DNA from 3 places in the Streptomyces sp. NPDC006134 genome. Region 2 is predicted to be linked to each of the others. Evidence: riboswitches for the same ligand, from Rfam matches in the RefSeq annotation. Region 2 holds a riboswitch; each other region holds the start of a gene.
What was found. A riboswitch is a leader RNA that binds a small molecule or an ion and turns the genes downstream of it on or off. The one in region 2 is predicted to bind cyclic di-AMP.
Positions count from the first base shown of each region.

Region 1: another riboswitch for cyclic di-AMP. It lies ahead of ABZ340_RS05555 (peptidoglycan DD-metalloendopeptidase family protein); the one in region 2 lies ahead of ABZ340_RS12835 (C40 family peptidase).
Region 3: another riboswitch for cyclic di-AMP. It lies ahead of ABZ340_RS31600 (M23 family metallopeptidase); the one in region 2 lies ahead of ABZ340_RS12835 (C40 family peptidase).

Region 1 is NZ_JBEXTV010000006.1:2,459-9,994, forward strand. Features, by position in the region: gene ABZ340_RS05535 (aspartate aminotransferase family protein) at 1-991, shown strand, start outside; gene ABZ340_RS05540 (XRE family transcriptional regulator) at 1,071-1,718, shown strand; gene ABZ340_RS05545 (DUF6126 family protein) at 1,715-1,834, shown strand; gene ABZ340_RS05550 (tyrosine-protein phosphatase) at 1,853-2,650, opposite strand; cyclic di-AMP (ydaO/yuaA leader) riboswitch at 3,151-3,308, shown strand; gene ABZ340_RS05555 (peptidoglycan DD-metalloendopeptidase family protein) at 3,313-4,266, shown strand; gene ABZ340_RS05560 (SGNH/GDSL hydrolase family protein) at 4,491-5,276, shown strand; gene ABZ340_RS05565 (carboxymuconolactone decarboxylase family protein) at 5,352-5,966, opposite strand; gene ABZ340_RS05570 (MBL fold metallo-hydrolase) at 6,220-7,446, shown strand.
Region 2 is NZ_JBEXTV010000015.1:128,834-136,369, forward strand. Features, by position in the region: gene bioB (biotin synthase BioB) at 1-1,260, opposite strand, end outside; gene ABZ340_RS12810 (8-amino-7-oxononanoate synthase) at 1,415-2,542, shown strand; gene ABZ340_RS12815 (DUF397 domain-containing protein) at 2,649-2,873, opposite strand; gene ABZ340_RS12820 (helix-turn-helix transcriptional regulator) at 2,883-3,746, opposite strand; gene ABZ340_RS12825 (ATP-binding protein) at 3,959-4,423, shown strand; gene ABZ340_RS12830 (DUF6328 family protein) at 4,402-5,004, opposite strand; gene ABZ340_RS12835 (C40 family peptidase) at 5,371-5,844, opposite strand; cyclic di-AMP (ydaO/yuaA leader) riboswitch at 5,848-6,051, opposite strand; gene ABZ340_RS12840 (hypothetical protein) at 6,399-6,704, opposite strand; gene ABZ340_RS12845 (ATP-dependent Clp protease proteolytic subunit) at 6,712-7,347, opposite strand.
Region 3 is NZ_JBEXTV010000068.1:18,842-26,377, forward strand. Features, by position in the region: gene lhgO (L-2-hydroxyglutarate oxidase) at 1-55, shown strand, start outside; gene trmB (tRNA (guanosine(46)-N7)-methyltransferase TrmB) at 347-1,159, shown strand; gene ABZ340_RS31590 (PrsW family intramembrane metalloprotease) at 1,210-2,616, shown strand; gene ABZ340_RS31595 (aldo/keto reductase) at 2,677-3,621, opposite strand; gene ABZ340_RS31600 (M23 family metallopeptidase) at 3,741-4,790, opposite strand; cyclic di-AMP (ydaO/yuaA leader) riboswitch at 4,803-4,960, opposite strand; gene ABZ340_RS31605 (PP2C family protein-serine/threonine phosphatase) at 5,217-6,269, opposite strand; tRNA gene ABZ340_RS31610 (tRNA-Met) at 6,770-6,843, opposite strand; gene ABZ340_RS31615 (alginate lyase family protein) at 6,931-7,536, opposite strand, start outside.

The sequences.
Region 1 (7,536 bases), on a different contig from region 2:
GCTGAAGTTCGCCCGGTACGCGACCGGGAAGCCGAGGGTGCTGTACTGCGAGCACGCCTTCCACGGCCTGACCACCGGCTCCCTGTCCGTCAACGGCGAGTCCGGTTTCCGTGACGGCTTCGCCCCGCTGCTGCCCGACACGGCCGTCCCGCTCGGCGACCTCGACGCGCTGGAGAGGGAGCTGAGGAAGGGCGACGTCGCCGCCCTGATCGTCGAGCCGGTCCAGGGCAAGGGCGTGTACGAGGCCCCGCCCGGCTGGCTGCGCGCCGCGCAGGAACTGCTGCACCGGCACAAGGCGCTGCTCATCGCCGACGAGGTGCAGACGGGCCTGGGCCGCACCGGCCGCTTCTACGCCTACCAGCACGAGGACGGCGTCGAACCGGACCTGGTGTGCGTGGCCAAGGCGCTGTCCGGCGGCTATGTGCCGGTGGGCGCCACGCTCGGCAAGGACTGGATCTTCAAGAAGGTCTACTCGTCGATGGACCGGGTGCTGGTCCACTCGGCGAGCTTCGGGTCCAACGCGCAGGCCATGGCGGCCGGGCTCGCCGTGCTGTCCGTCATGGACGACGAGCGGATCGTCGCCAACGCCGCCGCCACCGGGGAGCTGCTCAGGTCCCGGCTCGCCGCCCTCGTGGACAAGTACGAGCTGCTCGCCGAGGTCCGCGGCCGGGGCCTGATGATCGGCATCGAGTTCGGCCGGCCCAGGTCGCTGAAGCTGCGCAGCCGCTGGACCATGCTGCAGGCCGCCCGCAAGGGCCTGTTCGCGCAGATGGTGGTCGTCCCGCTGCTGCAACGGCACCGGATCCTCACCCAGGTCTCCGGCGACCACCTGGAGGTGATCAAACTGATTCCGCCGCTGATCATCGGTGAGCGGGAGGTGGACCGGTTCGTCGACGCCTTCACCGAGGTCATGGACGACGCCCACGAGGGCGGCGGTCTGCTGTGGGACTTCGGGAAGACGCTGGTCAAGCAGGCGGTGGCGAACCGCTGAGGCCGGACGGACCCGAGCGGCGCCTTGCCTCACAGGCAAAGAAATTGTCTTCTGGGCAAGGCTCCGGCTCAATGGAGGCATGAGCTTCCCCGCGTCCGGGCCGACCAGGCCGTCCGGGCCGTCCGGGCCGCCCGGTCCTGCCGAACCGGTGGCCGCCGTCGCGCCGCAGTTGCGCGCCCTGCGGCGGCGCGCCGGCCTCACCCTGGAGGCCGCGGCCCGCGCCGCCGGGCTGTCGCCCGCCCATCTGTCCCGCCTGGAGACCGGGCAGCGCCAGCCCTCCCTGCCGATGCTGCTCGCCCTCGCCCGGATCTACGCCACAACCGTCTCCGAGCTGCTCGGCGAGACGGTCGCGGACCGGGACGCCGTGGTCCGCGCCGCCGCCATGGAACCGACGGCCGCGGGCGGCTGGACGTACTGGCAGGCCGGTGCGCCCGGCCGCGGCATGCAGGCCCTGCGCGTCCACGTGCCCCACGGCTCCCAGGGCGACATCGTGCGCGTGCACCCGGGCGAGGAGTGGCTGTACGTCCTCGGCGGGCGGCTGCGGCTGTGCCTCGGGGACGCCACGCACCGGCTCGGCCCCGGCGACAGTGCCCATTTCGACTCGCTGACCCCGCACCGGATCGCCGCCCAGGACGCCGACGGGGTCGAGCTGCTGTTCGTCCACACCCTGCTGCAGAGCCCCACGGCCACCCTGTGCCTGGGCCCGGACCCCGAAGGAACGCCATGAGAGACATGGAAGAGAAGTTCCCGCGCGCCCTGTGGATACGGCTCATCGTCTACATCGCCGTCGGACACGTCTTCGCGGCCTTCATCTACCTGCTGTTCGAGGCCGGCGCCAAGTAGCGGCGGCCGTCGCCGGCCTCAGTCGAGCAGGCGCTCGCGCAGCCGCTCCCGGGTCTGCGGGGCGAGCTCCAGCCCCTGCGCCAGGTAGGCGTCCACGCCGCCCCACGTCTCCTCGATCGTGTCGAAGGCGGCCGCCAGGTACTCGGCGCGCGCGTCGAACAGCGGGCTGAGCAGGTCCATGACCTCGGGGGAGTAGGCGGAGGCCGACGTGCCGCTGCGGCGCACCTTGTAGCGGCGGTGCTTGGCGTTCGACTTCAGGTAGTCCTCCACGATCGCCTCGCGCTCGACGCCGAGGGCGAGCAGCGTCACCGCCACCGACAGGCCCGCGCGGTCCTTGCCGGCCGCGCAGTGCATGAGGGCGGGGACGCTGTCCTCGGCGAGCGCGTGCAGCACCCGGGAGTGCTCCGCCGTGCGCTCCTTGATGATCATGCGGTACGAGTCGATCATCCGCTGCGCGCCCTTGCCGTCCGCGAGGATCTCGCGCAGCTGGTCGAGGCCGCCGTCGCGGACCATCTTCCAGAACTCGGCGCCGTCGGCCGGGTCGGACAGCGGCAGGTTCACGTTGCGCACGCCGGGCAGCGCGACGTCCGGGCCCTCCAGCTTCTGGTCGGCCGCGTTGCGGAAGTCGAAGATCGTGTGCAGGCCCAGGGAGGAGAGGAACGCGGCGTCGTCCTCGGTCGCGTGCGCGAGGTGGCCGCTGCGGAAGAGCACTCCGTACCGCACCCGGCGCCCGTCCACCGTCGGCAGTCCGCCCACGTCGCGGAAGTTGCGCACTCCGGTCAGCTCGGGTTCGGTCGACGGGACCTGCTGCGTCACGAGGGCTCCTCCCAGTCCGTCCCACCGGCGCTGCGTGCGGCGGGCACCCTCCCGACGATACGGCATCCCTTGCCTGGGGCAATGAGTTGTCCACAGGCATGACGGGGGCGCCCGCGCGCCCTTGCCGCCGGGGCGCACCACCCCCGACGAAGGGAGGAATTAGGAGCTTGTGTCTGTATTGAGAATTTTGCTTGAGATGCCCGGATCGCCACAATCCTTACAACTCGCTCCGGAATAAAAGAATCTGAGGGGCCGACGCGTGAGGAGCGTCATATCCGTGACCGTGCGTCGCCCGTCATGCTCACGTAATTCGCACGCTCTTCAAGGGCTTTTGCGTCATGCGGCCCTCTCGGAATCGACGCAGAGTGACGTCATTTTCCCGAAAAGGATCAGGTGAAACGCCTGCCCCGGCAATCTCTTGCTTGTCCCTGTGCGTCCTGGTCGCTTACGTTCACCACCGATCCGGACGGACGCCGAATCCTGCCGCCGACCGGAGCCGCACTCACCCACCACCCGTACACGGCAGGAGCGGGGGACCCACAGGTACAACCGCCTGTTCCGGTCTCCGGAAAGGCTTGGGGTAAAGCCGCACCCCCGTGCGGCCGGGCATCTCCAGCCCGCACCCGACAGCTCACCTCGCAGGCGCCGGAGAGGAATTCGTCATGCCCGCGAAGGGTAAGCATCGCCGGCCCAAGGCCCAGCTTTTCGCCCGTACCATCGCCTTCGCCGGAACCGGTGGCGCGGCGCTCGCCCTCCCGCTCATGGGGGCCGCAGGCGCTCACGCCGCTCCTGCGCAGCCGGTTTCCGAAAAGGCCGTTCAGTCCCTTCCGGCGGCCCGGGACAACGCCGCCGGAAAGAGCGCCGGGAAGAACTCGGACGCGCGGACGTACACCGTGAAGAGCGGTGACTACCTGTCGAAGATCGCCGACGAGCAGAACGTCAGCGGCGGCTGGAAGAAGCTCTACGCCGACAACCGCGAGGCCGTCGGCGCCGACCCGTCGCTCATCCACCCCGGCCTGAAGCTCGTCATCGGCGGCAAGGCCGAGGCGGGCGCCGCCAAGTCCTCCTCCTCGGCGGCCTCCTCCGCGAAGGCCGCCGCGCCGTCGAAGCCGGCCACGCCGTCGCAGAAGCCGTCGTCGGACGCCCCCGCGAAGCAGTCCTCCTCCGATGAGGCGACCGCCCAGTCCGCCGGCACCGCGACCGCCTCCAGCGGTTTCGTGTCCCCCGTACCGGGCGGCACCGTCGGCACGCCGTACCACCAGTCGGGCAGCATGTGGTCCAGCGGCTACCACACCGGCACGGACTTCGTCGTCCCGACCGGCACCTCCCTGAAGGCCGTGGGCGCGGGCACCGTCGTCTCCGCCGGCTGGGGCGGCGCGTACGGCAACCAGGTCGTCATCAAGCTCACCGACGGCCACTACGCCCAGTACGCCCACCTGTCCTCGATCTCCGTCTCCGCCGGCCAGAGCGTCACCGCCGGCCAGCAGATCGGCCTGTCGGGCGCGACCGGCAACGTGACCGGCCCGCACCTGCACTTCGAGATCCGCACCACGCCGGACTACGGCTCCGACGTGGACCCGATCGCCTACCTGCGCTCGCACGGCGTCTCCGTCTGACGCCCGCGCCCCTCGCGCACACCGAAGGCCGGCCCCGAACCCCGGGGCCGGCCTTCGGCGTTGTCCGGCACTCGCGGCGGTGCCGCCGTATTCCGGAATTGGCGAACACTTTAGGAGTGGCTTATCTCACCGTCCGTCAACCCCTTCCTACGGTCGCGTAGGTCACATTCCAAGGTGAATGATGGGCCGATGTGGCAGACGATTCGAAGAGTGACAGCAGATCAGTGATCGGGTCGTACGTGGCGGTGGGGGACAGCTTCACCGAGGGCGTCGGCGACCCCGGACCCGACGGGAAGTTCGTCGGCTGGGCCGACCGGTTCGCCGTACTCCTCGCCGACCGCCGGCCCGAAGGCGACTTCACCTACACGAACCTCGCCGTGCGCGGCAAACTGCTCGACCAGATCGTGGCGGACCAGGTGCCCCGTGCCGTCGAGCTGGCGCCGGATCTGGTCTCGTTCTGCGCGGGCGGCAACGACATCATCCGCCCCGGCACCGACCCGGACGAGGTGGCCGAACGGTTCGAGCGGGCGGTCGCCGCGCTGAGTGCCGCGGCCGGCACCGTGATGGTGACGACCGGCTTCGACACCCGCGGGGTGCCCCTGCTCAAACACCTGCGCGGCAAGATCGCCACCTACAACGGGCACGTGCGGGCCATCGCCGACCGGTACGGCTGCCCGGTGCTCGACCTGTGGTCGCTGCGCAGCGTGCAGGACCGCCGGGCCTGGGACGCCGACCGGCTGCACCTGTCGCCCGAGGGGCACACGCGCGTGGCCCTGCGCGCCGGCCAGGTGCTCGGCCTCCCGGTGCCCGCGGACCCCGAACAGCCCTGGCCGCCGCTGCCGCCGCGCGGCACCCTCGACGTCCGGCGGGACGACGTCCAGTGGGCCCGCGAGTACCTGGTGCCGTGGATCGGGCGCCGGCTGCGGGGCCAGTCGTCGGGCGACCACGTGACGCCCAAGGGGACGCTCTCCCCGGAGGACATCCGCATGCGGATCGCGGCGGTGGCCTGAGGGGGGGGCGGGCGGACCGGCCCCTGTACTGCGCGGTGCCCGCGCCACTCCTGCCTGCCCGCCCGCTCCACCCGCTCAGCCGGTGCCGGACCGCCGGGTGCCCTCCGCGGGGCGCCCGGCGGCCGTCCGCGGCAGGCCGTGCGGGTCGCGCAGATCGCAGGAGTCCTTGAACCCCTGACTCGTCAGGCCGAGCGCCGCGTTGATGCGCGAGCGCAGGTTCTCCACGGCGACCATGGCCGTCAGCTCCACGAAGGCCGGCTCGCCCAGCCGCGCGCACAGCCGTTCCGCCAGGTCGTCCGTCACGACGGGCGGGGTCGCCGTCATCGCCTCGGCGTACTCCATGACGTCCCGCTCCAGCGGCGTATAGGCGTCGCTGTCCCGCCACAGCGGCACGTCACGCAGCTTGCGCGGGTCCATGCCGCGCTCGGCGTTCTCCCAGAAGCCGAAGTCCATGCACCACGAGCAGCCGATCGACGCCGCGGACGCCATCACGGCGAGTGCCTTCAGGTCGGCGTCGAGCTTGTCCCACTTCGCCACGGACTGCTCGAACCGCAGGTCGCCCCAGAGCACGCGCGGATTGTGGGCGAGCGCCCTGCCGGGATCGATGACCTTGCCGTACATGCGCCTGGAGTACCACTCCATGACGCGGAAGAGCAGCGTCCGGGGCGGGGTGAGGGATACGCGGGCCATGGGCCACCTCCTGGTGTGCGGGACTCCGAACCGAGCCGGGCGCGCCGTGCGGGCGCCTCACCGGTACGACGGGAGGAGGGGGCGTGGATGTGACATGCGGTGCGGCGGCTGTTGGGAGGGGGGAGGGGGCGGTCGCCGTGGGAGGGTCCTCGAATCCGTTGCCGGAGGGGGCGGCTGCCGTGGGAGGGGGCCGGGCCCGTTGCCGGAAGGACCGGCCATAATGAGGGCCCCATCCACTCCGTCCGGAGGTGCCGTGGCCGCCGTCCGATTCCCCAGCTCCGGGCCGCGTGTGCCGCGGCCCGCGGCCTTCGGCAGGGACCCGGGCGGCGAGCGCCTGGCCCGTATTCACGCCTCACCGCACTTCGCCGACGGCGTCTTCCGCAATCCGGGCGGTCCCACCCGGACCCGCCCTTCCGGAGCGGGCAGGGACTTCGCGAAGCTCTACTTCGACAAGGACGCGCGGCGGCGCCGCACCCCCCGGGGCACGGTGCCGGTGCACGCCACGACGCTCGCCGACCTCGCCCGGCCACCCGCCACCGGGCTGCGCCTGACCTGGCTCGGGCATGCGAGCGTGCTGGCCGAGATCGACGGGCAGCGGGTGCTGTTCGACCCGGTGTGGGGTGAGCGCTGCTCCCCCTTCGCGTTCGCCGGGCCCCGGCGGCTGCACCCGGTGCCGCTGCCCCTGGCCGCGCTCGGCCCGGTCGACGTCGTCGTCATCTCGCACGACCACTACGACCATCTGGACATGCCCACCATCAAGGCGCTGGCCGGCACGGACGTCCTCTTCGCCGTGCCCCTCGGCGTCGGCGCCCACCTCGAACACTGGGGCGTGCCCGCGGACCGGCTGCGCGAACTGGACTGGCACGAGTCGACCCGGATCGGCGGCCTCACCCTCACCGCGACCCCGGCCCGCCACTTCTGCGGCCGAGGGCTGCGCAACGCCCAGCACACGCTCTGGGCCTCCTGGGTCGTCGCCGGCGAGCGGCACCGCGTCTACCACAGCGGCGACACCGGTTACTTCGACGGCTTCCGGGACATCGGCGCCGCACACGGCCCGTTCGACGCCACGATGATCCAGACAGGGGCCTACTCGGATTACTGGCCCGAGAACCACACGGGCCGTACGCCGCTGCCCGGCCCGTGGCCGGACATCCACATGAACCCCTCGCAAGGGATCCAGAGCCACCTGGACCTGCAGCAAGGCCGGCCGAGCGGTGTCATGCTGCCGATCCACTGGGGAACGTTCAACCTCTCGTTGCATCCGTGGGCCGAACCCGGGGAGTGGACGCTGGCCGCAGCCGGCGCGGTCGGTCAGGCGCTCGCCGTCCCTGTACCGGGCGAGCCCTTCGAGCCTGCCGGGGCCCTCCCCACGCGCCCTTGGTGGCGGGATGTGTCCCTGCCGCTGAACCGCGAGTGGCCCGTCCCGGAGATCGATCCGGTGGCGTCCCGTGACGACCTCGGCCTCGTGGGCGAGAGCTGACCGGGGACGGGTCCGAGCGCGTGACGGAAGTCCCCGCGACCATGTCGGGGACGGAGCTCGTAACGCCACCCACTCACACTCTGGTTACGG
Region 2 (7,536 bases):
GGGCGCCAGGTCCGTTCCGGCGCCCCGGCGGCGTACGGCGACCAGGTCGGTGCGGGGTTCACCGGCCCCCGGCACGGAACCGCGGACGCCACCGCCTTCGTGCGTGCCGCACCCGCCACCACCGCCGCCGCCCTCGTGCGATCCGCACCCGCCGGTGGAACCGCCTCCGTGCGATCCGCACCCGCCGGTGGAACCGCCTCCGTGCGATCCGCACCCGTCCGCGGAACCGCCTCCGTGCGCCCCGCACCCGCCGCCCGCCCGATGCTCCGGCAGCGTCGCCTGCCCGGTGCCCTCCACCTCGAACCCGGCGTCCGCGATCATCTCCAGGTCGGCCTTGCCCGCCTGGCCCTCGCTGGTGAGGTAGTCGCCGAGGAAGATCGAGTTGGCCAGGTGCAGGGCGAGCGGCTGCAGCGTGCGCAGGTGCACCTCGCGCCCGCCCGCGATGCGCACCTCGACGTCCGGGCAGACGAACCGCACCATCGCCAGGATGCGCAGGCAGCGCTGCGGGGTGAGGTTCCACTCCTTGGCCAGCGGCGTTCCCTCGAACGGGATGAGGAAGTTGACCGGAACCGAGTCCGGGTCCAGCTCACGCAGGGCGAAGACGACGTCGACCAGGTCCTCGTCGCTCTCGCCCATGCCCGCGATCAGCCCGGAGCAGGCGGACAGCCCGGCCGCGTGCGCCTTGCGCACGGTGTCCACCCGGTCGGCGTAGGTGTGCGTGGTGGTGATGTCCCCGTACGTCGCCTCGGACGTGTTCAGGTTGTGGTTGTAGGCGTCCGCGCCCGCCTCGCGCAGCCGCTCCGCCTGGCCCTCGGAGAGCAGACCGAGGCAGGCACACACCTCGACGCCCTCGTTCGCGTCCTTGATGGCCTTGATGGTCTCGGAGACCCGGTCCACGTCCCGGTCGGTGGGACCGCGCCCGCTGGCCACCAGGCACACCCGCTTGGCGCCCCCGGCCACGCCCGCGGCGGCGGCCTCGGAGGCCTCGCCGGGCTTGAGCCAGGTGTACTTCAGGATGCCGGCCTGCGAGCCGAGCCGCTGGGAGCAGTAGGAGCAGTCCTCCGGGCACAGGCCGGACTTGAGGTTGACGAGGTAGTTGAGTTTCACCCGCCGCCCGAACCAGTGCCGGCGCACCCGGCCGGCCGCGGCCACCACGTCGAGCAGGTCGTCGTCGGAGGTGGCGAGGACGGCCAGCGCCTCCTCGCGCGTCGGCGTCTCGCGCCGAAGTCCCTTGTCCACCAGCGTCTTCAGCAGATCCATGGGAGCCGATCCTGTCCTACTCGGCCGCCCCTGGCCACGGAGACTCCTTACAACTTCGGCGATTCACCGTGTGGGTATCACCACACCTCGGGCGGCGGCCCCGGCCGCTAATGTCTGTGCACTGCCTACAAAACCCCGCACCACCGGAGGACCCATGGCGTTCGGCTGGATCGACGAGCAGGCCGGGCTGCGCCGCCGCGCCGGGCTCGTCCGGAGCCTGCGGCCCCGCCCGGCCGGCACCCCGCTCCTCGATCTGGCGGGCAACGACTACCTGGGCCTGGCCCGGCACCCCGAGGTCGTCGAGGGAGCCGCCCGGGCCGCGCGGGTCTGGGGCGGCGGCGCGACCGGCTCCCGGCTCGTCACCGGCACCACCGAGCTGCACACGGAGCTCGAACGCGAACTGGCCGCCTTCTGCGGCGCCGAGGCGGCCCTCGTCTTCTCCTCCGGCTACACGGCCAACCTCGCCGCCGTCACCGCGCTGGCACCGCACGGCTCGCTGATCGTCTCCGACGCCGGCAACCACGCCTCGCTGATCGACGGCTGCCGGCTGGCCCGCGGCACCACCCAGGTCGTGGCACACGCCGACCCGGACGCGGTGCGCAAGGCGCTCCAGATGCACGACGGGCCCGCCGTCGCGGTCTCCGACACGGTGTTCTCGGTCGACGGCGACGCCGCCCCGCTGGCCCGCCTCGCCGAGGCGTGCCGGGAGTACGGCGCCGGGCTGGTCCTCGACGACGCGCACGGCCTCGGCGTACTCGGCGACGGCGGGCGCGGCGCCCCGCACGCGGCGGGGCTCGCGGGCGCCGGCGACGTCGTCGTGACGGTCACGCTCTCCAAGGCGCTCGGCAGCCAGGGGGGAGCCGTGCTCGGCCCCGCCCGGGTGATCGACCACCTGGTCAACGCGGCCCGGACGTTCATCTTCGACACGGGGCTCGCCCCCGCGGCGGCCGGCGCGGCCCTGGCGGCCCTCGGGCTGCTGCGCCGTGAGCCCTGGCGGGCGGAGCGGGCCCGTGCGGTGGCGGGCGAACTGCACGCGCGGCTGACCGCCGCGGGCCTGACGGCGGTGCGTCCGGACGCCGCGGTGGTCTCCGTGCGCGCGCCCTCGGCCGAGGACGCCGTGCGGTGGGCGGCCGAGTGCCGGGCGGCGGGCCTGGCCGTGGGGTGTTTCCGTCCTCCCTCCGTGCCCGACGGCGTCTCACGGCTCAGACTGACCGCCCGTGCGGACCTGACCGGGGAACAGCTCCGGCACGCCGTGCGGGTGATCTGCCGGACGCGGCCGTGAGCCGGCGGGGCACGGCCGCGTGCCGCACGCTGCCCGGCGGGTCAGCCGGGCGTGACGGGACCGGACGGAAGCGGGCGCACCGGCCCCGGGCGCACCGGTTTGGGGTTCACCGGAGCCCGGAGAGGAAGTCCGCCCAGCTCCCCGGGGAGAAGAGCAGCGCGGGCCCGGCCGGGTCCTTGGAGTCGCGTACGGCGAGCAGTCCGGCCCAGGGGCCGGCGGCCGGCCGGGCGGTCTCGACGCAGTTGTTCGCGCCCGTGCTGTAGCTGCTGCGCAGCCACCGCACACCGGGCAGCCGGGTGCTGGAAGGGACGGTGCGAGGCAGTGCGGACATGGTGCCTCCTTACGCGCCGGCCGCTGTCGCGGCGATGAAATCCAACGAGTCCTCGGGCGAAAGGGCGTGGATCCCAAGGGCGTTGAAGGCCTCGGAGTAGGCCTCCAGGTCTTCTTTCCGTTCCAGATAGAGGCTACTCGTCAAGTGGTCGAGAACGACCACATCCAGATCAGAAGTGCTCGAAAATGAGAAGATTACGAAAGAGCCGGTGACACCGATGTGCGCCCCGGCGCCGAACGGCAGGACCTGGAGGCGTACGTGAGGCAGCCGTGCCGCCTCCACCAGCCGCTCCAGCTGCCGGGCCATCACGCCGGGGCCGCCCACCTCCCGGCGCAGCACCGCCTCGTCCAGCACGGCGCGCAGTTCCAGCGGCGGATCCCTGCGCAGCACGTCCTGCCGGGCCAGCCGCACCTCCACCAGCGCGTCCAGCCGCTCCTCCGGCACTCCGTCCACCGCGGCCCGCGTCACCGCCCGGGCGTACTCCGGCGTCTGCAGCAGCCCGGGGACGACGGTGGTCTCCAGCGTGCGCATCGCGCTCGCCTGGGACTCCAGGCTGATGAAGTCCCGGTACGTCGGCGGCAGCACTCCGCGATAGGCGTGCCACCAGTGGTGGTGCCGGCCGGTGCCGCGGCCGGAACCCGCCAGGACGAGGAGCAGGTCCCGCAGCTGGGGATCGGCCACGCCGTAGGCGTCCAGGAGTAACCGCACATCGGCCGGTTTGGCACCGCTCGTTCCGGTCTCGATCCGGCTCACCTTGGACTGGTGCCAGCCCACGAGCCGGGCGGCCTCACCACTGGTGAGCCCTGCCGAGGTGCGCAACGCGCGCAGTTCGGCGCCCAGCTTCCGGCGGCGGACCGCAGGACCGTGCTGCATGGGCCTCTCCTTACTCCTTCCGGGCCGCCCGAATACGGTCTGTCGTCGCAGAGTTCACCGCATCGAGCGACAGATATATGCATATCCCGGTGGATCGCCGCCCTTCACCGGCGGGTGATGGCAGTCTGGCGACGAAGCACCAGTCCGGGACCGTACTCGAACCATCCGGCTCCGTGCCGGGCTGCGGTCCCGTGGGAAGGGACGACGTCGCCATGGCAGATCATCTGGAAGCCTCCGTCACTCTGCCGAGCGATCCCGCCTCGGTCTCCGCCGCCCGGACCTACGTGGTCGGCACCCTGGCGGAGTGGGGACTGCCGGCGGGCACGGAGGTGTCCGACACCATCCGGCTCATCGTCTCCGAACTGGCCACCAACGCGGTGCAGCACACCTTCGGACTGTCGCCCACCTTCACGGTCGCCCTCGCACTCGACCGCGAGGAACGTCTGTGCGTCGGCGTCACCGACAGCCACCCCCGGTTCCCCAAGCGGCTGCCCGCCGCCGTGCAGCAGGACAACGGCCGCGGCATGGTGATCATCCGCTGGCTGGCCGCCGAGTGCGGCGGCAGGCTGAGGATCCGGCCGACCCGCGAGGGCGGCAAGACCGTCTCCATCGAACTGCCCTGGAGGGAACCGGCCGAGCCGGTCACGGCCGCCCCTCAGCAGGAGCAGCGGCGCTGAACCGGCGCGTCCGGCCGGACGCGCCGCACCGACGGCACCCGGCGCGATGCCCCTCCCCGGCCCCGTGCCGCCGGCGGACCGTCCGCGGACTCCCGCTCACCGGACGCCTTCGCCCGCTGGACCAGCCGGGGGAGCAGCCCCCACAGGCCGAGGCACACGAGCAGGGTCGCCGCGCCCGCGGCGACGCCACCGGCCCGGCCGGCCGTCACGTCCACCACGAGCAGCACCGAGCCGGTGAACGCGAGCACCAGCACACCGAGGCCGAGGGCGGCCGGCTGCGAGGAGACCTGCGCGATGCGCGGCTTGGCGCCCTTGCGGAAGAGCGAACGGTGCAGCGCGGCCGGTGCCGTGAACAGCGCGGCGGCGAGGACGGCGAGCAGCAGCGTGGTGACGTACGTGGCCCGCTGCACGGCGTCGAGATCCGGGAAGCGCGAGGTGAACGCCAGGGACAGCAGGAAGGCGAAGAGGATCTGGCCCCCGGTCTGGGTGACCCGCGGCTCCTGGAGCAACTCGGCGAAGCTGCGGTCGGCGCGCTCCAGCGGCGTCTCGTTGCGCGCGGTGCAGGGGCGGTGGTCGGCCATGGCGTGACGGGTATCCATCGGAGGGCGTGCCACGCGTGAGGGCCCGGACTTCGAGCGCGTCGTCACCCGTAACGGCGTCCGGAGGGCGTGTCACGTGGGGAGGCCCGTCCGAGCCCCCTTCCGGCCGTCTCACACGGCCCGGGGGCGGGCGCCGGGCCGGCAGCAGCCGGCCCCGGCCTCCCGAGGGCGGCGTCGCGGTCGGCGCGGCCTGCCGGAGGGAAGCCGCAGGGGTGGCGCGCGCCTGCCGGAGGGATGCTGCGGGGGTGGCGCGCGCCTGCCGGAGGGATGCTGCGGGGGTGGCGCGCGCCTGCCGGAGGGATGCTCCGGGGGTGGCGGCGAGTCGGGTCGCCACCACCCCGCGCCATGTCACTTGACCCGGCCGTACCAGACGCTCTTGGACCAGATCTTCTGGAGCCTCACCACGTCGCCGGTCTTCGGGGCGTGCCAGATCCTGCCCTTCCCGGCGTAGATCCCGACGTGGTACACGTTCCGGCCCGAGTGGAAGAAGACCAGGTCTCCGGCCCTGCGGTTCTTGGCGGAGATGTGGCGGGTCTTGTTGTACTGCTGGGCGGCGGTGCGCGGCAGTTTCTTGCCGGCCTTCTTGAACGAGTACTGCGTCAGCCCGGAGCAGTCGAACCGGTACGGCCCGGTGGCACCGTACTTGTACGGTGCACCCTTCTTGGAGGCCGCGATCTGGAGGGCCTTCGTGGCCGGGGCCGCGGCGGCGGCCTCGGAGGCGACGCCGGGGACCACGATCGAACCGCCGACGGCGGCGATGGTGAGAGCCGAGGCCGTACCGGCCCGGACCATGAGGGACGGGACACGATTGAGCGCAGTCATGCGCAACCCTTCGTCAGCCGCCTGTGAAGGATGACCTGTCGGATTCGGGCTGACAAAGTTGCCCGGCCGCGTGGTGCGGCTTCACCCCAAGGGCTGCTCGGCCCGGCCATGGCGTGACCGTTCCGGCGACCCGTCGTGCTTGGGTCCTCCACTCCTGCCGATCCACTTTCTGTCGACCGGTCATCCGGGCGGCGGCAGGACTCGGCGTCCGCCCGGACCGCCCCGCCGCGGTGGCGGGGGCTTGTCGTCAGACAGGGATCTTGGCGCACCGAAGTCCGAAAATCCCAACGGAACCGGGGATTTGTGTTGTTACTCACCACTCACCCGTTCGGGTGGACACCCCTGTGTTCGAGCTTCCGTCGAGGGTGCCGCCGAGCTCCGGACCAGCGGCGGAATCAGTTATTCCGCACCGGGGTGCAGCGGAAGGCGCAACCGGCATACGCCTGATACAGCAGGAATTTCTCCACCGAAAGGGGGTACGCCGTTCGGCGCCTTCCGGGCCCGGCCCGGGCCCCGCGCGACGCGTGGGGGAGCCCGGGCCGGGTGCCGGTGTGTCAACTGCCGGAGGCGGGCGGCAGCGTGACGCGGGCGGTGCGCCGCTCGCCGTCCAGGAGGCGCAGCGCGCGGGCCAGGGTGGCGGTGTGCAGCTCGCTCTCGCCCCGCTGGTGCATCAGCGTCAGCGCGTCGCGCAGGGCGGCCGCCCGGCCGACCAGGGCCTGGGCGGCCCGCAGTCCGCGGTAGGTGTCCCCGTGGCGCGCCGGGTTGACGCGGCCGAGCAGGTCGGCCACGTCGAGGTAACGGTCGATCAGCTCGGCCTCGGCGCGCGTCAGGGCGGGCAGGGGCGGGAGTTCGGGAAGCACGTCCGCCTCACTCCCCGCCGGGTGCGGGCCGCGCGCCCTTGCGGCCGGAGACGATCCGGTCCACCAGGCCGTACGCCAGCGCCTCCCGCGCGTCGAGGATCTTGTCCCGCTCCATGTCCGCGCTCACCTGGGCGCGGGTGCGGCCGGTGTGCCGCACGAGCATCTCCTCCAGGAGGGAACGGACGCGCGTCAACTCGTCGGCCTGGACGGCCAGGTCGTCGGCCTGCCCCCGGACCGGCTCGGCGAGGGCCGGCTGGCGGATCACCATGCGCGCGCCCGGCAGCACGGAGCGCTTGCCCGGCGTGCCCGCGGCCAGCAGGGCCACCGCCGGGGACCCGGCCTGGCCCAGGCAGGTCGTCTCCACGTCACAGCCGACGTACTGCATCGTGTCGTAGATCGCCGCCATGGCTTCGAAGGAGCCGCCGGGAGAGTTGATGTAGAGCGCGATGTCCCGGTCGGGTGCCTGGTGCTCCAGGTACATGAACTGGGCGACCACGTCGTTGGCCGCCACCTCGTCGATCGGTGTCCCGAGAAAGACGATCCGCTCCTCCAGCAGCTTCGCGTACGGATCCGTCGTCCGCTGCCCGGAGCTCGTCCGTTCGGTGAACTCGGGCAGGACGTGGCGGGCGGTCGGTCGGGTCATGGCGAACCCCTCCTCTGCGGGCGTCTCCGGTGACGCTGTCTCTGTAAAAAATGTACAGGACGTACAGAATGGGAGAGGGTGGCGTCCGATCGTGTTCCATGGGAAAAGCCCAGGTCGGGAGGGGTGTGGCGGGATCGGTTTCGCCCGTGGCGGACGGCCTGGGGCCCGGTCGGGCGTCGGCGGAGGCTC
Region 3 (7,536 bases), on a different contig from region 2:
GCCGATCGGGAGAGAGGTGGCGCGGCGAGCACTGACGGCCCTGGGCCGGACCTGACCGGCGCCACGGCCACCCCGCCCGCAAGCTTCTCGCCCGCGTGCACGGCACAGCCCTCCACCACTCCCGCCCGCGTACACGGCACAAGCCCCGGCCACCCGCACCCGCACCCGCACCCGCACCGCAGGCACAGCACAAACCCACGGCCACCCCCACCCGCACCGCAGGCACAGCACAAACCCACGGCCACCCCCACCCGCACCGCAGGCACAGCACAAACCCACGGCCACCCCCACCCGCGAGCACGGCACAAGCCCCGGCCACCCCCACCCCCGTAAAATCGACCCCACTGTGTCTGACTCCCGTAATGCCCCCGAGGCTCCCCAGCCCCCCGCCCCCTCCCGCCCCAAGGGCGAGCCCCGCTTCCCGGAAGGCCCGAAGGCCGACCCGGCCGGCTCGCACTTCGAACGGCGGATCCGGAGCTTCCAGCCACGCCGCAGCCGCGTGACCGCGGGACAGGCCGACGCGCTGCAGCGCCTGTGGCCCAAGTGGGGCCTCGACATCGACGGGCAGCGCGTCCTCGATCTCGCCGAGCTCTTCGGCAACACCCGCCCGGTCGTCCTGGAGATCGGCTTCGGCATGGGCGAGGCCACCGCCCAGATGGCCGCCGCCGACCCGGACACCAACATCCTCGCCGTCGACGTCCACACCCCCGGCCAGGGCAACCTCCTCAACCTCGCCGACCGGGGCGGCCTGTCCAACATCCGCGTCGGCAACGGCGACGCGATCATCCTCCTGCGCGAGATGCTCGCCCCGGACTCCCTCGACGGGCTCCGCGTCTACTTCCCCGACCCCTGGCCCAAGAAGCGGCACCACAAGCGGCGGCTGATCCAGCCGGAGTTCCTGACCCTCGCCGCGACCCGCCTCAAGCCGGGGGCGATCGTGCACTGCGCCACCGACTGGGAGCCGTACGCCGAGCAGATGCTCGACGTGCTCACCGCGCACCCCGACTACGAGAACACCCAGCCGGACGGCGGCTTCGCCCCGCGACCCGCCCACCGCCCCCTCACCCGTTTCGAGGGCCAAGGGCTGGACAAGGGACATGTGGTGAACGACCTGCTCTTCCGCCGCGTCCACCGGAACCAGTCCCCCACCGGCGCCTGAAGTCCGCCGCTCCCTGCACCGGCGCCGCTCGCCTCGTTAGGGTCGATGCCGTGGCCACCTGTCCCCCGCACCCGACGTCGTATCCCAGCGGTCCGCCGAGCGGCCCGCCGAACGGTCCTCCGGCCGGCCCCCTGCGGAACGCGCACCCGCACTGGTGGCAACGCCCCTGGGTCCGCTACGGCGCGCTGATCACCCTCCTCGCGCTCTCCGGCCTCGTCATCCTGGCCCTGGTCCGCGAGGAGACCGGCACGCAGGGGTTCCTGGTCGGCCTCGGTCTCGCCGTCCTCCCGGTCCCCCTGCTGATCGCCGCGTTCCGCTGGCTGGACCGCGTCGAACCCGGCCCTTGGCGCAACCTGGTGTTCGCCTTCGCCTGGGGCGCCTGCGCCGCCGCGCTCATCGCGATCGTCGCCAACAGCTTCGCGACCCGGTGGATAGCGACCGCGACCGCCGACCCGGACGGCGCCGACACCCTCGGCGCCACCGTCATAGCCCCGGTCGTCGAGGAGTCCGCGAAGGCCGCCGCCGTCCTGCTGGTCTTCCTCTTCCGCAGACGGGACTTCACGGGGATCGTGGACGGTGTCGTCATAGCCGGTGTCACCGCCACCGGCTTCGCGTTCACCGAGAACATCCTCTACCTGGGCACCGCCTTCGGCACCGACCAGCTCACCGGCGACACCGGCATCGCCTCCGTCACGGCGGCGACCTTCTTCGTGCGCATCGTGATGTCGCCGTTCGCGCACCCGCTGTTCACCGTGCTCACCGGCATCGGCTTCGGCATCGCCGCGCTGTCCGGGGAGCGCCGCCGGGTCCGCCGCGCGCTGCTCCCACCGGCCGGCCTGCTGCTCGCGATGGGCGTGCACGCCCTGTGGAACGGCTCGGCCGCTCTCGGCGACTACGGCTTCTTCGCGGTGTACGCGGCGTTCATGGTGCCGGCGTTCGGCCTGCTGACGTGGCTGGTGATCTGGACGCGGCAGCGCGAGCTGAGGACGGTGCGGACCGAACTGCCGCCCTATGTCGCGACCGGCTGGCTGACCCCGGCCGAACCGTTCGCGCTGGGCTCGATGCGGGCGCGCCGCATCGCCCGGGAGTACGCCCGGCACCACGCCGGGAAGGCGGCGGCGCGGGCGGTCGCGCAGTACGAGGCGTACGCGACCTCGCTGGCGTTCCTGCGCCACCGGGGCCGCCACGGCCGGGCGGGCGCCGACTTCACCGTTCGGGAAGGGGAGCTGCTGCGGGAGCTGTGGAGCCGCCACGGGGTGGCCCGCCCGGCGCTGGAGTACGCGGCACGGGTCACCGCGCCCCCGCCCCCGGTCATGATGCCGCCGGCCCCCTGGACGCCGTACGGCCCGATGTCTCCGTACCGGCCGCCGCACACCGCACCGGCCCCGTACCAGTCACCTCCACAGCCCTACCCGCATCCGCAGCCCCACCCGCAGTACAACCCGTACCGCACGTAGGCGGACGGACGGCCCCCAGGCGCTCCCGCCCCCGCCCCGGCCGCCCGGCCGCCCGCGCCGTCAGGCGGACGCCTCCGTCAGCCTGCCGAGCTCCGCCTCCGTCAGGGTCAGCTCCGCCACCCCCAGCAGCGCCGGAAGCTGCTCCACGGTCCGGGCGGACGCGATCGGCGCGGCCACCGTCGGCTGGGCGGCGAGCCAGGCCAGGGCGACCGTGGCCATCGGCGCGTCGTGGGCCTGGGCGATCTCGTCGAGGGCGGCCAGGACCCGCTGCCCGCGCTCGGTCTGGAGGTACTGCGCGGCCTTGCCCGCCCGCGGGCTGTCGACGGCGGCGCCGGGCCGGTACTTGCCGGTGAGGAACCCGGAGGCGAGGGCGTAGTACGGGACGGCGGCGAGCCCCGCCCGCTGGGCCGTGTCCCGGAGCTCACCCTCGTAGGTGTCGCGCGAGACGAGGTTGTAGTGGGGCTGGAGCGCCACGTACCGGGCGAGTCCCTCCCGCTCGGAGAAGTCCAGGGAGGCCCGCAGCCGCTCGGCGGAGATGTTGGAGGCGGCGATGTGCCGCACCTTGCCCGCCTTCACCAGCTCGTCGAGGGCGCCGATGATCTCCTCCACCGGCACCTCGGGCTGGTCGAAGTGGGTGTAGTAGAGGTCGATGTGGTCGGTGCCCAGGCGGCGCAGGGAGGCGTCGGCGGCGGCCTTGATGTTGGCCGCGGACAGGCCCGGGTACTCGGGGTGCTGGCTGACCTTGGTGGCGATGACGACGTCCGCGCGGTTGCCGCGGGCCTTGAGCCACTTGCCGATGAGGGTCTCGGACTCGCCGCCGCTGTTGCCGTCGGCCCACGCGGAGTAGGCGTCGGCGGTGTCGACGAAGTTGCCGCCGGCGGCCGTGTAGGCGTCGAGGACGGCGAAGGAGGCCGCCTCGTCGGCGGTCCAGCCGAAGACGTTGCCGCCGAGGGCGAGCGGGAAGACCTCGAGGTCGGAGGAGCCGAGCTTGCGAAGAGAAGTCATGCCCTTCTGCAACATAGATGGCAAGGCCACCTATTCCGCGGACTCACCTTCCGCGGACTCACCTTCCGCGGACTCACCGGGCCGAGCGAACCCGGCCCGACCGGTCCCCCGCCCCGTCCTCAGAGAGTGAGCCCCTTGCTCCGTAGCCAGGCCGCCGGGTCCACGCCGGAGGCGGACCCCTCGGGGTGCACCTCCAGGTGCAGGTGCGCGCCCGTGACGTTGCCGGTGGCGCCGACGCGCCCGATCACGTCCCCGGTGGAGACCTTCTGGCCGACGCTGACGCTGATGGAGGACTGGTGGGCGTACCAGATCTCCGTGCCGTCGTCGAGGGTGAGCACCGTCTTGTAGCCGTAGGAGCCGTCCCAGCCGGCCGAGGTGATCGTGCCGCTGTGCACGGCCTTGATCAGCGTGCCCGTGGGGGCGGCGAAGTCGAGGCCGGTGTGGTGACCGGAGGACCAGTACGGGCCGGCCTGCCCGAAGGTGGAGGTGAGGGTGTACGAGGAGGTCGGCAGCGCGTACTGGCGGGCGAGCGCGGCGAGCCGCTCGGCCTCGGCCTTCTTCCTGGCCTCCTCCTCGGCCTTCGCCTTCTCGGCGGCGGCCTTGGCCTCGGCTTCCTTCTCCGCCGCGGCGGCGGCCTGAGCGGCCTCCTTCTCAGCGGCGGCGACGGCGTCGGCGACGGCCTTGCTCTCGGCCTGTTCCTGCTGCTGCTCGGCCTGCGCCATGATCCGGGCCCGCAGTGCCTCACCGGCGTCGGCGGTGCCCTGCTCGGTGCCGGCGGAGGCCGTGCCGATGCCGCTGAGCGGGGCGGCCGGAGTGGTCGCCGCGGGCTCCTCCTCCTCGTCCGCGATGAGCGAGCCCACGGACGGCAGGTCGGGCATGGTGATCGACACCGGCGACTTGCCGGACTGCGCGCTGGCCATGCCGCCCGCGCCGACGGCGGCGATGACACCGACGCCGAGGACGGTGGAGCTGCGGGCGAATCCACCGCGCTGCTTGGCGACACGGTGCCGGCCGCGCACGGGACGGACGGACTCCGCGGTGGGGTTCCACTCCTCGAAGGGACCCTCGCCGGGGCCCTCACCGGGAAGGGGGCCGCCGTGGCCGAAGGGGACGGTGTCATGCCGGCTCGGCATGAACGGGGCCTCGGGGGCAGGCCGGTTGGACGCCACGTGGGCGCGCTCCTTTCCTTCCTTCTCCGCCTACCGGGTTAGCTGACGGGTTCGGAGCAGGAAGGTCTCCTACGCGCGTATACGTGCCGTGTCTCCACGGCGGCATACGCCCGATTCACCCCAAGGTGGTGGTTCCCCGGTTCCCTGACGGGATTCGGCGCGTGCGCGCGGAGCCGTCTCCTGTGACGGCTGGGACGACCGCGCTGCGTTATCGAACGTTAATAGACGCGAGGCGCGTATTCCAAGCCGTTCCGCTTGATCATTAACGATTTCCGGGGGGACGAACAGGCCATGACCACCGCATTTCCGGCGAGTTGACCTCCCCTCAGCCACCCCCCTCGCCCCACACGCAACCTGACGGTGTGTCAGTTGTTATGCGGAGGGCGGCCACCCCGTCACCATCCGTGACGGCGATCGGGCGCGGAGTCAGGAACGCCGTACGGCGAGCAGCGCCATGTCGTCGGCCATGCCGCCTCCGGAGTGCCGGCGCACGTCGTCGGCGAGCGCCGCCAGCAGGTCGGCGGGGTGGCGGAAGGTACGGCCGGCGAGCCGGACGGCCGGGTCGTAGAACACGCCGTGGGCGTCGCGGGCCTCGGACAGACCGTCGGTGTAGAAGAGCAGCGTGGCACCGCTGGGGAAGACGGTCTCGTCGGCGCGGTCGGGCCAGACGCCGAGTTCGCCCATGCCGAGCGGCAGCGCGGACTCCCGGGCGGGCGGCAGCGGGCGCAGGGTGCCGTCGGCGTACAGCAGCAGGGGCGGCGGATGCCCCCGGTTGACGATGCGGACGATCCCGTCGCCGTGCGGGAGTTCGGCGAGGACGGCGGTGGTGAACCCCTCGAAGGCGTCGAGTCCCTCGCGCCGGGTGCCCTCGCGGGCCAGCGCCCGCTCCAGCCGCTGGGCGACCGCCTCCAGCGTGGCCTCCTGCTCGGCGGCCTCCCGGAACGCCCCGATCACCACGGCGACGGCCGCGACCGCGCCCATGCCCTTGCCGCGCACGTCTCCGACGACGAGCCGGACACCGCGCGGACTGTCCTGCACGGCGTACAGGTCACCGCCGATGAACGCGTCCGCCTGCGCCGCCTCGTAGCAGGCCGCGATCTCGAACCCGCCGATCCGTTCGGCGGGTTCGGGCAGCACCGCCCGCTGCGCCGCCTCGGCGATCTCGCGGGCGGAGGCGAGGCGCTCGCCGGTGCGCCGGACGAGGCCGTTGATGAGCACGGCGAGCGCGGCGACCGTCACCACGGTGACCAGTTCGGTGAGCGCGTCGATCCGCGCCAGGACACCGAACCCCAGGTGAATTCCGAGCACGGCGGCGACGGAGGCGAGCCCGGTGAGCAGGGTGCCGCGCCGGGAGAAGAGCGGGGCGGCGACCAGGGGCGCGGCGGTGAAGAGGGGGGCCGCGGTGAAGGAGCGGGGGGTGAGGCAGTCGTACAGCACGCCGATGACGAGGAGCAGCGCGGGGAGCAGCCGTACGAACACCTGGAGACGGGAGCCCGCCCGCCCCCCACCGCCACCCGACGGCACGGAACCGGAACCGGAATCGACACCGGAACCGACACCGGAGCCGGAACCGACACCGGAACCGAGACCGGAGCCGGAACTGACACCGGAGCCGGAACCGACACCGGAACCGAGACCGGAGCCGGAACTGACACCGGAGCCGGAACTGACACCGGAACCGAGACCGGCATCGGGAGTGGCACCGGCACCCGGCCCGGGAGCGGCACCGCCGTGCGGCCCCTCGTCCACGTCACCAGGCCGCACCACTCGTCTCCGTCTCCCACCGGTCCCGCAGCTCGTGTCCGCGCCGTCGTCCACCTGCCCCGCCCGTCCAGGGTTCCCGGCGCGGGGGCGGGGAGCGAGCCGGGAGGGCCGACCGGATGACCGTACGAGGGAAACGGAAGAGAGACGGGGGAACGATCGGTCCGCAAACGCACCGACGGCCGGAACCCTGTCGGATTCCGGCCGTCGGCCTTCAGTAGCGGGGACAGGATTTGAACCTGCGACCTCTGGGTTATGAGCCCAGCGAGCTACCGAGCTGCTCCACCCCGCGTCGTTGTGTCTCAAGAGTACCCCATTTCCGGGACCGCCCGCACACGGGTTTCCGGCGCCCCCCGGCACCCCTCCCCACCTGGGCTTTTCACTCTCCGGGGTTGTCCGCGTGGGTCAGGGTCTCCCACGAGACGAAGAGGTCGTCGGTGCCGGCCGGCCGCGTCGTCACGGCGAGCCGGTGCGCGGCGGGGACGGAGATGCCGCGCCGGTTCTCCAGGTGGTTGAGGAGGACCTCCAGGTCGGGCCCCATGTCCGCCTCGACCTTGCCGCCGCACAGCCAGGCGGGCGCGGGCTCCCCCAGCTGGTGGCGGGCGTGCAGGGCGAGGGCGGCCTTCAGCCGGTCCTCCGTCTCCTTGTACAGGTCGACGCCCTGGTGCCAGGCGGTCTCGGCGATGTGGGCGGTGGCGGCGAGCGCGTGGCCGACGTGGGCGAAGTCGCGGCAGGTCTCCTGGGTCACGCCGTCCTTGTACGTCGTCTGCCGGTGCCAGTACGCCGCCAGCCGCTGCGGGGTGCCGATGGTGCTGCCCGCCGGGGTGAGCGGCAGCTTGCCGTCCTTCTCCAGGTAGAAGTAGGCGGGCACCCGTTCCCGGAAGCGCTGGAGCGCGTGGTTGAAGGTCTTGTGGTCGTCGAGGAAGACGGCGACGGAGAGGGCCCCGTCGGTCATGACGAGGTCCCGGTGGCCGTCGAGGTCGGG